One region of the Streptomyces sp. NPDC048288 genome, then DNA from elsewhere that is predicted to be linked to it. Evidence: riboswitches for the same ligand, from Rfam matches in the RefSeq annotation. Region 1 holds a riboswitch; each other region holds the start of a gene.
The links. A riboswitch is a leader RNA that binds a small molecule or an ion and turns the genes downstream of it on or off. The one in region 1 is predicted to bind cobalamin.
Positions count from the first base shown of each region.

Region 2: it holds a riboswitch for cobalamin, as region 1 does, so the genes downstream of both, ACGFZS_RS02455 (prenyltransferase/squalene oxidase repeat-containing protein) here and metE (5-methyltetrahydropteroyltriglutamate--homocysteine S-methyltransferase) in region 1, are expected to answer to the same signal.
Region 3: it holds a riboswitch for cobalamin, as region 1 does, so the genes downstream of both, ACGFZS_RS18370 (CbtB-domain containing protein) here and metE (5-methyltetrahydropteroyltriglutamate--homocysteine S-methyltransferase) in region 1, are expected to answer to the same signal.
Region 4: it holds a riboswitch for cobalamin, as region 1 does, so the genes downstream of both, ACGFZS_RS05965 (cobalamin biosynthesis protein) here and metE (5-methyltetrahydropteroyltriglutamate--homocysteine S-methyltransferase) in region 1, are expected to answer to the same signal.

Region 1 covers NZ_JBICZD010000006.1:405,709-409,562, reverse strand. The annotation lists gene metE (5-methyltetrahydropteroyltriglutamate--homocysteine S-methyltransferase) at 1-1,746, opposite strand, end outside; cobalamin riboswitch at 1,929-2,125, opposite strand; gene ACGFZS_RS23820 (3-hydroxybutyryl-CoA dehydrogenase) at 2,338-3,165, opposite strand; partial or broken gene ACGFZS_RS23815 (Cro/Cl family transcriptional regulator) at 3,145-3,288, shown strand; partial or broken gene ACGFZS_RS23810 (methylenetetrahydrofolate reductase) at 3,237-3,665, shown strand.
Region 2 covers NZ_JBICZD010000001.1:569,871-573,724, forward strand. The annotation lists gene ACGFZS_RS02450 (SCO2322 family protein) at 1-522, opposite strand, end outside; gene ACGFZS_RS02455 (prenyltransferase/squalene oxidase repeat-containing protein) at 519-1,736, opposite strand; cobalamin riboswitch at 1,846-1,975, opposite strand; gene ACGFZS_RS02460 (phosphotransferase family protein) at 2,031-2,684, shown strand; gene ACGFZS_RS02465 (hypothetical protein) at 2,731-3,774, opposite strand.
Region 3 covers NZ_JBICZD010000004.1:682,098-685,951, reverse strand. The annotation lists gene pgm (phosphoglucomutase (alpha-D-glucose-1,6-bisphosphate-dependent)) at 1-1,459, opposite strand, end outside; gene ACGFZS_RS18375 (CbtA family protein) at 1,712-2,467, opposite strand; gene ACGFZS_RS18370 (CbtB-domain containing protein) at 2,490-2,711, opposite strand; cobalamin riboswitch at 2,748-2,888, opposite strand; gene ACGFZS_RS18365 (enoyl-CoA hydratase/isomerase family protein) at 2,956-3,854, opposite strand, start outside.
Region 4 covers NZ_JBICZD010000001.1:1,327,294-1,331,147, forward strand. The annotation lists gene cobN (cobaltochelatase subunit CobN) at 1-71, opposite strand, end outside; gene ACGFZS_RS05960 (cobyric acid synthase) at 68-1,600, opposite strand; gene ACGFZS_RS05965 (cobalamin biosynthesis protein) at 1,597-2,538, opposite strand; cobalamin riboswitch at 2,638-2,780, opposite strand; gene ACGFZS_RS05970 (hypothetical protein) at 2,932-3,159, opposite strand; gene ACGFZS_RS05975 (anion permease) at 3,179-3,854, opposite strand, start outside.

The sequences.
Region 1 (3,854 bases):
GTCGTCACGGACGAACGACCAGGCCATCATGGTCACCGGGCCGGTCAGCATGCCCTTGACCGGGCGGTCGGTGAGGGACTGGGCGTACGACGTCCAGCGCACCGTCATCGGCTCGGGCCGGGAGATGTCCCCGACGAGGACCGGCGGACGGACGTACCGGGTGCCGTACGACTGGACCCACCCCTGCTGCGTGGCGAGGTACCCCGTCAGCTGCTCGGCGAAGTACTGGACCATGTCGTTGCGCTCGGCCTCGCCGTGGACCAGGACGTCGATGCCGGACTTCTCCTGGAAGGCGATGACCTCCTGGATCTCGGCCTTGATGCGCTCCTCGTACCCGGCGGTGTCGATGCGCCCGGTGCGCAGGTCCGCACGGGCGACCCGCAGTTCGCCGGTCTGGGGGAACGACCCGATGGTCGTCGTGGGCAGCAGCGGCAGCCCGAGGTGGGCGCGCTGGGCGGCGGCGCGCTCGGCATACGGCTGGGAGCGGCGGCCGTCCGTGTCCGTGACCGCGGCGGCGCGGGCGCGCACGGCGGGGTCGTGGGTGATCGGCGAACCCGCGCGGGAGGCGAGGTCGGCGCGGTTGGCCGAGAGCTCGCCGGTGATGGCGTCGGTGCCCTGGGCAAGCCCCTTGGCGAGGGCGACGATCTCGGCCGTCTTCTGCTGGGCGAAGGCCAGCCAGCGCAGGATCTGCGGTTCGATGTCCTTCTCGGCGGTCGCGTCGAGCGGCACGTGCAGGAGCGAGCAGGAGGCGGCGACGTCGACCCGGTCGGCCAGGCCGAGGAGGGTGCCGAGGGTGGACAGCGACTTCTGGAGGTCGTTGATCCAGATGTTGCGGCCGTTGACGACCCCGGCGACCAGCCGCTTGCCGGGCAGCCCGCCGACTGCGGCCAGGGCGTCCAGGTTGGCGGCCGCCGCCTCGGTGAAGTCCAGCGCCAGCCCCTCGACCGGGGCCTTGGCCAGTACCGGCAGAGCGTCGCCGAGCCGGTCGAAGTAGGAGGCGACCAGGAGCTTCGGCCGGTCCGTGAGGGCGCCGAGGTCGCGGTACGCACGGGCCGCGGCGTCCAGCTCGGCCGGGGTGCGGTCCTGGACCAGGGCGGGCTCGTCGAGCTGCAGCCAGTCGGCGCCGGCCGCGCGGAGGTCGGCGAGGACCTCGGCGTACACCGGCAGCAGCCGGTCCAGGAGGGTGAGCGGTTCGAAGTCCGCCGGAGCGCCAGGGGCCGGCTTGGCGAGGAGAAGGTAGGTGACCGGCCCGACGAGCACCGGGCGGGCGGTCAGGCCGAGGGCCAGGGCCTCCTGCAGCTCCGCGACCTGCTTGGCGGGGTTCGCGGTGAAGACGGTGTCGGGGCCCAACTCGGGCACCAGGTAGTGGTAGTTGGTGTCGAACCACTTGGTCATTTCCAGCGGCGCGACGTCCCGCGTGCCGCGGGCCATGGCGAAGTAGCCGTCGAGCGCGTCGGCGTCGACGGCGGCCCGGTGGCGGGCCGGGATCGCGCCGGCCATGACGGTGGTGTCGAGGACGTGGTCGTAGTACGAGAAGTCGCCGGTGGGCACCTCGTGGATGCCGGCCTCGGCGAGTTGCTTCCAGTTGGCGGTGCGCAGTTCGGCGGCGGTGGCACGGAGGGCGTCGGCGGTGACGCGGCCCTTCCAGTAGCCCTCGATCGCCTTCTTCAGTTCCCGGTTCTGGCCCTGGCGGGGGTAGCCGTACACGGTGGCCCGTGCTGCCGCGGCCGCGGACTCGGTGGTCACGGAGATCTCCTTCGCGAGACGATTCCCTGAGATCCCGGAGACGGGACGAGAGCGCGAAGGGGTGACGAACCGGACGGCGACGACCTCGCGCGGGAAAGGCACGGTCGTCCCGTCAGGTATGTACGCCGACCCGCCCTCGAGGTCACCGGGGTGTCCGCGCACGGAACGGTCCGCGCACGGGCAGTTGGCAGGTCTTCGGACTTGCGGGCACGTCCTCCGGTCTCCCGGCGGACACCTACTGGCCGTCGCTTCCCAGGCCCGGTACGTCGGACCCAGTGCGTATGACGGCGGTCGTTCCCGCTCACCGCTGCGGGGCAGTCCCGGATTCTCACCGGGTTCCCTCTTGCGACACCCCGCCTGGCGGACGGGGCGAACCAGCTGCTCGGGCCAGCCTACGGGTTCTCGCCCCGCGCGGAAGGGAGCCGTCCAGCACCCGGAAGGTGACGGGGAACACTTCAGGACACGCCAGGAGCGGCACGCGGAGGGGCGGGAAGCGTCGCACACGCGCTTCCCGCCCTTTTCCCGTCGCGCCGCGCGGGACCCTCACCCCTGCGGCGGCGCGGGCCCCTCAGCCCGCGTCGTACCAGGCCCTCAGCCCTGGTCGTAGGTGTGGAGCCCCCGGCCGGACTTACGGCCGAGCAGTCCCGCCTGCACCATCCGCTGGAGCAGCGGCGGCGGGGCGTAGAGGGGTTCCCGGAACGCGTCGTGGAGGGACTCCGCGATGGAGGCGACGGTGTCCAGGCCGATCAGGTCGGCGAGCTTGAGCGGGCCCACGGGGTGGGCGCGGCCCAGTTCCATGCCGGTGTCGATGTCGGTGGCGGTGGCGGTGGCGAAGCCGGATTCAGCCATTCGGACGGCTGCGAGGAGGTAGGGGATGAGCAGGGCGTTGACGACGAACCCCGCCCGGTCCTGGGAGCGGATGCCCGTCTTGCCGAGGACCGCGGTGGCGAATTCCGTCGCGGTCGCCACCGTCTGCGGTGACGTGTGCAGGGAGGTCACCACCTCGACCAGCGGCAGGACGGGGACCGGGTTGAAGAAGTGCAGGCCGACGACCCGGTCCGCACGGCTGGTCGCCATCCCCAGCCGCATGACGGGGATCGAGGAGGTGGTGGTGGCCAGGACGGCCGCCGGGTCCTCGACGATCTTGTCGAGGGCGGCGAAGATCTCCGTCTTGGCGTCCGGGTTCTCGATGACGGCCTCGACGACGAGCTGCCGGTCGGCAAGATCGTCCGGGCTGCCGGCGAGGACGAGGCGGGCGAGGGCGTCGTCGGCGGCTTCCGGGGCCAGCTCGCCACGCCGCACGGCACGGTCCAGGGAGTCGGCCACCCGGTCGCGGGCGGTGCGGGCCGCGATCGCGTCCGCCTCGCAGACGACGGTGTCCAGCCCGGCCCGGGCACAGACCTCGGCGAACGGCTGCACCGCTACGACGAGAAAGTGCGCACCCTTCACCTCTCCCCACGGCTGCGCCCCGGCCGGCGCGCCTTCCGCATGACCACCCGACTCGCCCTGCTGGAGCACGGCGAGGACCTCGACCGCCAGGCCTGATCAAGGAGTCGGGCGACTTCTGCGTCGGTGTCGCGGCCTTCCCGGAACTGCATCCGCGCTCACCCGACTGGGACGGCGAGATCAGGCACTTCGTGGACGAGTGCCGGGCCGGAGCCGACTACGCGATCACCCAGATGTTCTTCGACGTGGACACCTACCTACCTGCGTTTCCGCGACCGCGTGGCGGCCGCGGGATGTCCGACGCCGGTCATCCCGGAGATCATGCCGGTCACCACGATCCGCTCGCTGCGCCGCATCCCCAGCCTCAGCACCGCCGCCTGATCGGCGAGGAAGCCCCCGGCCTCCACTTCATGACCATGGACTTCTCCCAGGCGACGACGGAGATCTACCGAAACCTCGGCCCGCAGGTCTGAGGCTGCCTCCGCTGGTCCCGTTGAGGTCCGGGTGCCGGTGGCCAAGCGGCCGGAGCCGAGGTCAGGGAACCGGCGCGACCGCGACACCGCTTACCCTCGGTCTTCACACACCGATGGTCAACGGTGGCCGCCCCCGTCTCCACAGCGCGTCAGGGCCGGTCCGCCCGCCGTCCCGTGTCAGGAGGGCAT
Region 2 (3,854 bases), on a different contig from region 1:
GCCGCCCGACGTACCACTCGCCGCCGCCTTCTCCCCGCACCCCTTCTCGGGATACCCGGCGATCGCACACAACAACGCGTTCGCGTCGTACCGCAACGGCTTCGCCACCGCCGCCAGCGCCTCCGCCGTCGTCGCGTCCGTGGCCACCACCGCGCACGCGGTCCGGCGCGCGGGCGGGCGCTCCCCGGACGGCGCGTCGGCCGTCGTACCGAAGTCGACGACCAGCCCCACCCGCTTCTTCCCCGCGACGGCGTCCGTGCCGCCGCAGATGCTTCCGAAGTCCGCCGTCCCGCGCGGCTGCGACGCGTCCGCGGAGTCCTCGCTCACCGCGAACCGGAAACCCTCGACGGAGCCGTCGGCGGGCCGCGCGGTGGAGGGCCCCTGCGTGGCGTACGTCCAGCGCGAGCCGTCCCGCTCCCAGAAGGACCAGTAGCGGTACCCGACGGCCTGCGCCGGAACGGCGACCGCGCACAGCGCCACCACGGCCACGAGCAGCAGCACCGCACGGCGGACGGCGGTCACAGCTGCTGCTTCCGGCGGCCGCTGAGCAGGAAGCCGATGCCGATCCCGGCGACGAGACCCGTGCCGACGATCCACCAGACATTGGTGCCCGACGACTTCTTCGCGTCGTTCTTCTCCTCGGCGTGCCCGGTGGCGGCCGTCCGGGGGGCGGGCCCGGTCGCGTTGAGGGCCGTCACCAGGTCCGTGCCGCCGAAGTCCCGCGGGTCCTTGCCCATCGCGTGGGCGGCGAAGACCAGTTCGGCGTAGGCCGCGGGCCCGCTCTGCCGCGCCCACCGCACGGAGTTCGCCTCCAGCCAGGCGTACGGCTTCTTCGCGGTCCGCGTCCCGCCCTGCGCGGCCAGGGCGACGACCGCGTCGGCGGTGTTGCCGTAGTCCGGCTGGGGCTTGGCACCGGCGAGCGCGGAGACCAGGTAGCCCTTCCCGGCCACGGCGTCCGAGAGGTACGCGGCGCCGTTGCGGGCGACCTCCTGCCGGGTGAGGGCCTTGCCGGAGTCGGCGCAGGCGTGGCCCTCCGCCGGGGCCTTCGCGGCCGTCGGCGCGAACCCCTTGCCGAGGGCGCCGAGCACCCCGGCGGCCGTCGCGTCCGCGTTGGCGGTCGGCTTGCCGTCCTTGCCCGGCTGGTAGGCGAGACCGCCGCCACCGTCCTGGCCGCACGGGACGGACCACGTGGCGAGGAGGCCGTACGGCGACTTGTCCGCGCTCGCCCCGGCCGCCGCGAGCGCGCCGACGACCACGCCGGTGGAGTTGGTGTCGCTGGGCGAGCCAGGGGCGTAGCCCCAGCCGCCGTCCTTGTTCTGCTGCGACTTCAGCCAGGTCACGGCCTTGCCGGCGGCGGCGTCGTGCCCGCCGACGGCCTTCAGCGCCTGTACCGCGGCGGCCGTGCTGTTGGTGTCGACGGTCACCTTGGCGTCGCAGGCCGCCGTCGGCTCGGCGCGGAACGCGGCGAATGCGCCGCTCGCGCACTGCTGCCCGGTCAGCCAGTCCACCGCCTTCGCGGCCGGGGTCACCCCGACCGTGCGCTGCGCGAGCAGGGCGAGCGACTGGCGCCAGACGCCGTCGAACGTGGGGTCCGCGCTGCCGTACAGGCCCGACGGGAGGACCGTGGAGGCGGACGGGGACGGGGTGTCGGCGGCCAGTGCGGCCGTGGCGGGCGTGGCGGCACCGATGACGGCGGTGGCGGCCAGCACCGCGGCGCTGCGGTGGAGGACGTTCATGGTCGGCGGGTGCCTCTTCCTGCGGGGGAGCCGGGCGGCACGGGACACCCCGGCGGCTCGGCTCCGTGAACCTCGACGGTGCCGTGCGCCGGCGGACACCGGCGCACCTGAGCCGATCAACGTCCCGGGCGGGGCAGTCCGGCTCACCGCCGACGGCGGTTCACGGTTGCGGGTCAGCGCCGGAATTGCACCGGCTTCCCCCCGTACGGGTGATGACGACCCGGCTACTTTACCGGCCGTCTACAAGAAGCTGAGAGGGGGCTGTGCGCGGGACCGGTTCGTTATGGTCATGCCATGACGGGGAGACTGCTCGGCTCGGGCCGCTCGGCCGACGTGTACGAGATCGACGAGGCGTGGGTGCTGCGCCGGGACCGCGAGGGCTGGGGGGACGCGGCGGCCGAGGGCGCGGTGATGACGTACGTACGGGAGCACGGGTACCCGGCGCCCCGGGTGCGGCCCTCCGGGTCCCGGACCGAGCTGGTCATGGAGCGGCTGGCGGGGCCGACCATGCTGGCGGTGCTGCTGTCGGGGGAGATGGGCCCCGAGGAGGGTGGCGCGCTGCTCGCCTCGCTGCTGCGGCGGCTGCACGCCGTGCCCGGGCGGGACCCGGCCGACCCCGGCGCCCGCGTGCTCCACCTCGACCTGCATCCGGACAACGTGATGCTTGCCCCCGACGGTCCCCGGGTCATCGACTGGACCAACGCGGAGGACGGCCCGCCCGGCCTCGACTGGGCCATGTCCGCGGTGATCCTCGCCCAGGTCGCCGTCGGCGAGATGCCGGACGTCCACCCCCTCCTCGCGGCCCTCCTCGCCGACCCGTCCGAACTCACCGAGGACGGACTGGCGGAGGCGCTCCGACGCCGCGCGCTCAACCCGACGATGAGCCGCCGGGAGGTCGAACTCCTCGGTGAGGCGGAGAAGTTGATCCGGCGACTGACCGGGCTGTAGAGCGAGGGGCGGAGCCAGAAGCAGAACCGGGGCCGTCCGCCGTGCGCTAGGCCGCCGTGGCGAACGGGGCGATGCGGGCGGTGAGGTGGCGGGCCATGCGGCGGAGGGCGTCCTCGCAGGCGGAGGGGGTCTCGGCGGTCGCGACCCAGAGGGCCAGCCGGTCGGCGGCGGTGGCGTGCGGGCCCTCGGTGACGTGGTTGCCGGTGTCCTGGGTGAGGATCATGCGGTCGGCGCCGGGTTCCTGGGCCGCGTCGGGGGAGAGGTCCAGGTGGTCGAGGCGGCCGGTGGCGGCCGGGTAGGCGAACTGGATCGCGGCCGCCCGCTGCCGGGTGGGCGTGGTGTCCGGGACCTCGCCGGTGGCCAGCGCCGCGGCGGCCTGGGCGAGGTCGACACCGGTGGCCCGCCGGACGAGGAGCGGGATCAGGTCGCCCGGGAGGTGCGGGGTGACGCCGGTGACCCGGGGGCCGCGGTCGGTGAGGGTCAGCCCGATGTGCAGGACACCCCGGGTGAGACCGAGGGCGTGCACGGTGCGGTCGACGGCCAGCCGCAGGAAACGGTTGTGCAGCAGGCCGTCGTGGGCGTGCACGAGATGCCGCAGGGGCTGCCGGGCGGGGGCCGGGCCCAGGGTCGTACGGGTGATGGCGGCGATGCGGATCTCGCCGTCCAGGACGACCGTCTCGGCCGAGACCCGGGGCGCGCCCGGACCGGCGGCGGGATCGTCGACCGGGACCGTGCGGTCGGCCAGCAGCGCGCGCAGCGCGGCCGGGTCGGCGCAGGCGGCGGCCGTGGCGGGGGAGAGGCCGGGCAGCCCCAACTGCCCGGCGATCCTGGCGGCGGCGACCGTGTACTCGCCCGAGTGGGTCAGCACACCGCGGACCCGGTGCCGGGCCGCGAACCGCACCACCGCCGATGCCGTCGCCCCGTCCTTGCCGGGGTCCGCCGCGAGATGACCGGCCAGGCACGGACGTGCCCAGTCGGGCGGCGCGGGGTCCACCAGCACCACCGGGCGGGCCGCGGCGACGCGCGTCAGGACGAACTCGTCGTACGCACGCCGGCGACCGGCCCCGAGGAGCAGGACAGGCTGCGACATCGGTTCGCCTCACCTTCTGGGGAGGAGGCGGGGCGGCTGGTCGCCCCGGGTGCCGCTCCCCCATCGGCGGCACCCGGGGC
Region 3 (3,854 bases), on a different contig from region 1:
GCGCCTCCGTGAGGACGGCGGTGACCGGTTCGCCCGCCAGGGTCTCGGCGGTGACCTGCGCCGGGGAGAGCTTGGCGAGCAGGGCCTTCTCCTCTCGGGTCGCGGGGGCGTCGATGCGGGCGTAGGCGGGCTCGCCGAAGCGGGCGGTGAGGTCGGCGTAGTGCTCGGAGGGAGTCCTGTCCGTGACGGCCGTGATCTCGGAGGCGAGCAGCGCGAGCAGGATGCCGTCCTTGTCGGTCGTCCACACCGAGCCGTCCCGGCGCAGGAAGGAGGCGCCGGCCGACTCCTCGCCGCCGAACCCGATGGCACCGCTGACCAGTCCGTCCACGAACCACTTGAACCCGACGGGCACCTCAACGAGTCGGCGGTCGAGGTCGGCGGCGACCCGGTCGATCATCGAGGAGGAGACTAGGGTCTTGCCGATGCCGGCGCCCGCCGCCCACTGCTCGCGGTGGCGGTAGAGGTAGGAGATGGCGACGGCGAGGTAGTGGTTGGGGTTCATCAGGCCGGCGTCGCGGGTGACGATGCCGTGCCGGTCGGCGTCGGCGTCGTTGCCGGTGGCGACCCGGAACTCGGCGCGCTTCTCGATGAGCGAGGCCATCGCGTAGGGCGAGGAGCAGTCCATGCGGATCTTGCCGTCCCAGTCCAGCGTCATGAACCGCCAGGTGGGGTCGGTGTACGGGTTGACCACGGTGAGGTCGAGCGAGTGCCGTTCGGCGATCCGGCCCCAGTAGGCGACCGAGGCGCCGCCGAGCGGGTCGGCGCCGATCCGCAGCCCGGAGGCCCGGACCGCGTCGAGGTCGAGGACGCTGGGCAGGTCGTCGACGTAGACGCCCATGAAGTCGTAGCGGCCGGTGGTGGGTGCGGCGAGTGCCCGCTCGTACGGGATGCGCCGCACGTCCTTCAGGCCGCCCGCGATGATCTGGTTGGCGCGGTCCTGGATCCAGGAGGTGGCGTCGGAGGCGGCGGGGCCGCCGCTGGGCGGGTTGTACTTGAAGCCGCCGTCGGCGGGCGGGTTGTGCGAGGGGGTGACCACGACTCCGTCCGCGAGTCCGGTGGTACGGCCCCGGTTGTGGGTGAGGATGGCGTGCGAGACGGCGGGGGTGGGGGTGTAGCCGTCGGCGCTGTCGACGAGGACGGTGACGCCGTTGGCGGCGAACACCTCCAGGGCGGTGACCTTGGCGGGCTCGGACAGGGCGTGGGTGTCGGCGCCCAGGAAGAGGGGGCCGTCGGTGCCCTGGCCGCTCCGGTACTCGCAGATGGCCTGGCTGGTGGCCGCGATGTGGTCCTCGTTGAACGCGGTCGTCAGGGACGATCCGCGGTGTCCCGAGGTGCCGAACGCGACCCGCTGGGCGGGGTCGGCCGGGTCGGGGTGCAGCGCGTAGTAGGCCGTGACCAGCCGGGCCACGTCGACGAGGTCCTCCGGAGCCGCCGGCCGGCCCGCTCGCTCATGCGGCATGAGTCCACTTCCTCCGCAGTCGTTGATCAATCGCTCGACGCCCATCTTTCCCTGCCGACGGTGGCGGACGCGAGTGCGGCACCGGCTCCGGCGGCGAAGACACGGCGGGTTCACGGCCGGTTCACAGCGGACGCGGGGTTCCCGGGGCGCGGGTCCTGGGCGTCTCGTGGTCACGCCACTCGAGGCAGGTGGGGCCGGGCGTGCGCGAGGGCCCCCGGTGGTGCCGGGGGCCCTCGCGTGTCGTCGGGTCGGTCAGTGTGCCGCGGAGACCGTCCGGCGGGCGGACGGGGCCTTCGCCGGCTTCGGGTTGAGCACGCGCTCGGCCAACTCGCCGAAAAGCAGCCCGAATCCGACCCACAGCGTCAGCTGGATGGCGAGCGCGGAGAGCCGGAACCGCCACAGCAGGGTGGCCGGGAAGTCCGCGGGGACCTCGTTGATGGCCGGCAGGAACTGGTAGGCGAGCCCGATGACGACGGCGAACCCGACCACCGCGAGCACGGACGCCCACCAGGTCCCCAGCCGCGGCTGGAGCCGCTTGCCGAGGATGGTCGCGGCGACCGCCAGCAGCACGCTGAGCAGCATCATCAGGAAGTACAGGGTGGTCCGCTTGCCGATGGTGTCCGGGTCGCCCACCGACGGCGGGTTGGCCGGGTACTTGAGGAACGGCACCACGTACACGGCGAGCAGCGCGCTGCCGGACAGCAGCAGCGCGGTCGCCCGTGGCGAGAAGCGGCCGACGCGGCCGAGGGCGAAGCAGAAGGCGAGGGCGGCGATGCCGCCGAAGGCGACCCCGTAGACCAGGACACCGGTGGCAAGGCCGGCGGTGGACTGCAGGGAGCGGGAGACGACCTCCATCTCGTGCTCGTGCGCGTGGGCGTCCTCGAAGCTGATCGCCTTGTCGACGTTCGGCTCACCGAGTACATAGGCGACGACGAGGGCGAGCAGGCCGGCGGCCAGGCCGGCGAGCATGCCCCGCACCAGGAGGTTGCGAACCGTTGCGGAGTTCATGGGCGGTACGGCGTCCCTCGCGTCAGTGGCAGGGGAAGCCGAGCAGGTGGCGGGCGTCGTGCACCCACTCGTGGACGTCCGTGCCGCTGAACACGGAGGTGGCGCCCTGTTCGGCGCCGACGAAGTAGAGCAGGATCATCATCAGGATGCCGAAGAAGACCGCCCAGGGAGCTATCGCGGACAGCGGCAGCTTGGCGGGAACGGCAGGGGTGTTGGCTGTCGGCGGAGCGACGGTCTGCGCCATGGCAGGACCTCCTCTGGGAGTTCGCGTCCCAACTCGGTGGTGCGTTGGACGACAGCCACGGGTCTGACTCGCAAGCGCCCGGGGGCTCTTGCATACAGTGGCGCGACCGTGCCGGATTCCCACCGGCTTCCGTCTCGCCGTCGTCGATATCGGACAGACCGTACCGCGTGTCAGGGGCACGGCCAAGACCGCGTCACCAGGCGTGATCTTCGTCTCCCGCCTGGTGGGCGGTCACGGGCGGGGTTCAGCCGGTCGGCGCGAGGCCCAGTTCGCGCGCGCCGAGCGGGGCGAAGAACCGGTCGACGTCGGCGTCGGAGACCTCGGCGAGGGTGGCCGGGGACCAGTGCGGGTCGCGGTCCTTGTCGACGACCTGGGCGCGGATGCCCTCCACCAGGTCGTGAGTGGCGAGGGTCGCGCACGAGACCCGGTACTCCTGGTCCAGGACCCGCTCCAGCGAGCCGAGCCGCCGGGCCCGGCGGACGGCTTCGAGGGTGACCTTCAGGGCGGTCGGCGACCTGGTGAGCAGGGTCTGCGCCGTCTCCTTGGCCGCCGGGTCGCCGTGGGCGAGCAGCCGGTGGAGGATCTCCTCGACGGTGTCCGCGCCGCCGTAACAGGCGTCGATCCAGGCCCGCTGCCCGTCCAGTTCCCCTTCGGGCGCCTGTTGTACGTGCCGGGCGAGGGCCTCGGGGACGGGCAGGTCGGCGAGGTCGGCGACGAACGCCGGGAGCGCGCCGGACGGCAGGTGGTGGTCGGCGAGCCCGCACAGCAGGGCGTCGGCGGCGCCGATCGTCGCGCCGGTCAGGGCGAGATGGGTGCCCAGTTCGCCGGGGGCGCGGGCGAGCAGATGGGTGCCGCCGACGTCGGGGACGAAGCCGATGCCGGTCTCCGGCATGGCGATCCGCGAGCGTTCGGTGGCGATCCGGACGCTGCCGTGGGCCGAGACGCCGACACCGCCGCCCATCACGATGCCGTCCATGAGGGCGACGTACGGCTTCGGGTAGCGGGCGATCCGGGCGTTGAGGTGGTACTCGTCGCGCCAGAAGGCGGCCGAGGCGGTGCCGTCCCCGTCGCGGGCGTCGTCGTGGACGGCGCGGATGTCGCCGCCCGCGCACAGGCCGCGCTCCCCCGCGCCGCTGATGACGA
Region 4 (3,854 bases), on a different contig from region 1:
TCGGCACCGGAGGCGGCCCGGGCCGCCAGCAGATCGGTGTCGGCGGTCGACAACAACAACACAGTGCTCATGCGGGCGCTCCCGGTGGAATGAAAGGCAGTCCTTGCGGCGCGCCCGACTCGATGAGCCGCCAGAGCGCGTCGGTGTCCGCGTGCTGTTCGATCAGGTCGCCGAGCCGGTCGAGCTGCTCCTCGCGCAGCGCGGCGAACGAGGTGTCGGGGGCCGGCACGAACCGGCGGCCCGCGGCGGCCGCCACCTCGCGCAGGAAGGCCCGCCGGAAACCGTCCGACTCCAGGGAGCCGTGCCAGTGCGTGCCCCAGGTCTGCCCGACCCGGCACCCGTCCAGGCTGTGTCCATGGTCGTCAGAGATGAACGCGTCGCCTCCCGTGACGTCGGCGACCCCGTGATGGATCTCGTACCCCTCGACCCGCTCGCCGAGTGCCCTCCCCTCCGGCCGGGTAAGGATCTTCTCGGGGGCGAACCGCACCCTTAGGGGCAGCACCCCGAGACCCTCCACCCGCCCCCGCCGGCTCTCCACCTCGTCCTCGATGTGCTCACCGAGGATCTGGAAGCCGCCGCAGATGCCGAGGACCGGCCGCTGCTCGGCGGCCCGGCGGCGCAGCGCGTCCGCGAGCCCCCGTTCGTGCAGCCACTCCAGGGCCCGGACCGTCCCCCGGGTCCCCGGAATCACGACGAGATCGGCGTCGGCCAGCTCCTCCGGCCGGTCCACGAACCGCACCACGACCCCGGGTTCGGCGGCCAGCGCGTCCACGTCCGTGAAGTTGGACATCAGCGGGACGGCACAGACGGCGACCCGGAGCACGTCCGCGCCGACGGGCGGGGCGACGGCCGACTCGCGGACGGTCCCGCGCAGCGAGACCCGCAGCCCGTCCTCCTCGTCGATGCCGAGGCCGTGCCGGAAGGGGAGGACGCCGTACGTCTGCCGCCCGGTCAGCCCGTGCAGCATGTCGAGGCCGGGCTCCAGCAGGCTCACGTCCCCCCGGAACTTGTTGACGAGGAACCCGGCGACGAGTTCCTGGTCCTCCCGCGAGAGCAGCGCGACGGTCCCGAAGAAGGAGGCGAACACGCCCCCGCGGTCGATGTCCCCCACGACCAGCACGGGAAGCCGCGCGTTGCGCGCGATCCCCATGTTCACGATGTCCGTCCGCCGCAGGTTGATCTCGGCGGGACTGCCGGCGCCCTCACAGATCACCGCGTCATACGTGCCCCGCAACTCCGCGAGACAGTCGAGCACGGTCCCGAGCAGCTTCTGCTGCCGCCCGCCGTGGTAGCCGCGCGCACTGAGCTCACCGACCGGCTTCCCGAGCAGCACGACCTGACTGCTCTGCTCGCCACCCGGCTTGAGCAGCACGGGATTCATCAGCGCGGTCGGCTCGACGCGGCAGGCCTGCGCCTGCATGGCCTGGGCCCGCCCGATCTCGGCGCCTTCGCGGGTGACGAAGGAGTTGAGGGACATGTTCTGCGCCTTGAACGGCGCGACCTTCACCCCCTGCCGCACCAGCCACCGGCAGATACCGGCGGTGACGACGCTCTTGCCGGCGTCGGAGGTGGTGCCGGCGACGAGGAGACCACCGTTCATGACGTCCGTCCCTTCGCGACGAGGCGTGCGGTGACGGTCGCGCCGAGCGCGAGCACCCCCACACGACGGGAGACCCGTACCGCCCGCCGGATGTCCGCGACCGCCACGGCCCGCCCCTTCTGATTCAGCACGGGCCGGTGCTCGACCCGGCCGCCGTACGACAACGTCCCCCCGAGCCGGACCCCGAGCGCCCCCGCGAACGAGGCCTCCACGGGCCCGGCGTTGGGACTCGGATGCTTCGCGGCGTCGGCCCGCCAGGCCCGCACGGCACCCCGGGCGTCGCCACCGGCGACCGTGGCCAGTACGGCCGTCAGCCGCGCCCCCGGCCACCCGGCGACGTCGTCCAGCCGGGCGGAGGCCCAGCCGTAGCGCCGGTACCGCGCCGACTTGTGCCCGACCATGGCGTCCAGCGTGTTCACCGCCCGGAACCCGAGCAGCCCCGGCACCCCGGCCACGGCCCCCCACACCAGCGCGCCCACGACGGCGTCGCTGGTGTTCTCGGCGACGGACTCCACGACGGCCCGGGCGATCCCGTCGGCGTCCAGGGCCTGCGGGTCCCGCCCGCACAGATGCGGCAGCCGGGCGCGGGCGGCCTCGACGTCCCCCGCCTCCAGGGCGTGCCCGACGGCCAGGGCCTCACGGGCGAGTGAAGTGCCGCCGACGACGGCCCAGGTGGCGGCGGCGGTGAGGGCTGTGGAGGCGGCGGTGGACGGTCGTACGACCCGCTGGGCCAGGGCGCCCAGCGCCACGGCGCCGCCGGCGCACACGGCGGTGTGCAGCGCGCCCCACCCGCGGTGGTCCCGCCACAGCACCCGTTCCACGGCCCCGGCCGCCCGCCCGAACGCGGCGACCGGATGCCCCCGGCGAGGATCGCCGAGCAGCAGGTCACCGAGAAGGCCGGCGGCGGCGCCGTACGCGAAGACGCGATCGGCACCCATCGGCTCAGCCGGCCGCGGGGTCGGGGAAGGGCCGGGTACGGAACCTCGATCGGCAGCCGCGCATGGCGATATGTCCTCACTCAGGGTGTCCACGCCCTGGTTCGACGAGACCGGCGGTGAGAGTTCCTGGCTCCCGGGGATTGCTACCCCGGTGACAGTGGCGGGACCGCGCCGGATTCACACCGGCTTCCTCTCTTGCCGCCGTACATGGCTCAGGAAGTCCACCATGCCCCCGGAAGAGCCGTCAACTTGCCGTTGACCTGCGAGGGGAGAGTGTGCGAAGGCCCACACCGGTTGCCCGGCGGGACTCCTGGGGCATGACGAAGGGCATGACGAAGGGCATGACGAAGGCTCCTCCCCGGACGTGCGGGGGAGGAGCCTTCCGGGCCTCGGTCAGGCCTTGGCCACGATCAGGTGGATGCCGTACGCGACGGCGGCCGCGCAGCCCGCGAAGCAGAGGTAGGCGGCGGTCACGGCGAGGGCCGCCGAGTTGCCCTGGGCGGTGGCGCGTTCGCGGGCGGAGAGGCCCTTGATGCCGAGGGTGAAGAGGGCCACCAGGCCCACCGCGACCACGAGGCTGACGCCGAAGACGGAGCCGATGGCTGCCCAGTCGATGTTCATGTCGGTTCTTCCTCGGGGGTCAGACGGTGGCGGCCGGGTCGGTCGCGGGAGCGGCGGGGGAGGGGGAGGGGATGGTGGCCGTCAGGCCGTCCGTGACGGTGCCCGCGGGCGGCGGGGTCACGGCGGCGATCGCCGTGGTCACCACACCGGCCGGCTCGCCGGCCTCGGTGTCGATGACGTTGGTGCTGTCGACGACCTCGCGGCGGGACAGCTTCCAGATCGTGGCGCTGGCGGCCACCAGGAAGACGGCGACGACCGCGGTGCCCCAGTCGCCGAGGTCCGTCACGGACTCGGCGAGCGCGCCGACCAGTGCGGCGGCCGGGAGCGTGAGCAGCCAGGCGATCACCATGCGGGTCGCGGTGGACCAGCGGACCGTGCCGCCCTTGCGGCCGAGGCCCGCGCCCATCACCGAGCCGGAGACGACGTGCGTGGTGGAGAGGGAGAAACCGAGGTGGGAGGAGGCCAGGATGGCGGTGGCCGCGCTGGTCTGGGCGGCGAAGCCCTGCTGCGGCTGAAGGTCGGTCAGGCCCTTGCCCATGGTGCGGATGATCCGCCAGCCGCCGATGTAGGTGCCGAGCGCGATGGCGAGACCGGCGGAGAGGATGACCCAGGTGGGAGGGTTCGAGCCGGGGGCGATCGAACCGCCCGCGATCAGCGCGAGGGTGATGATGCCCATCGTCTTCTGCGCGTCGTTG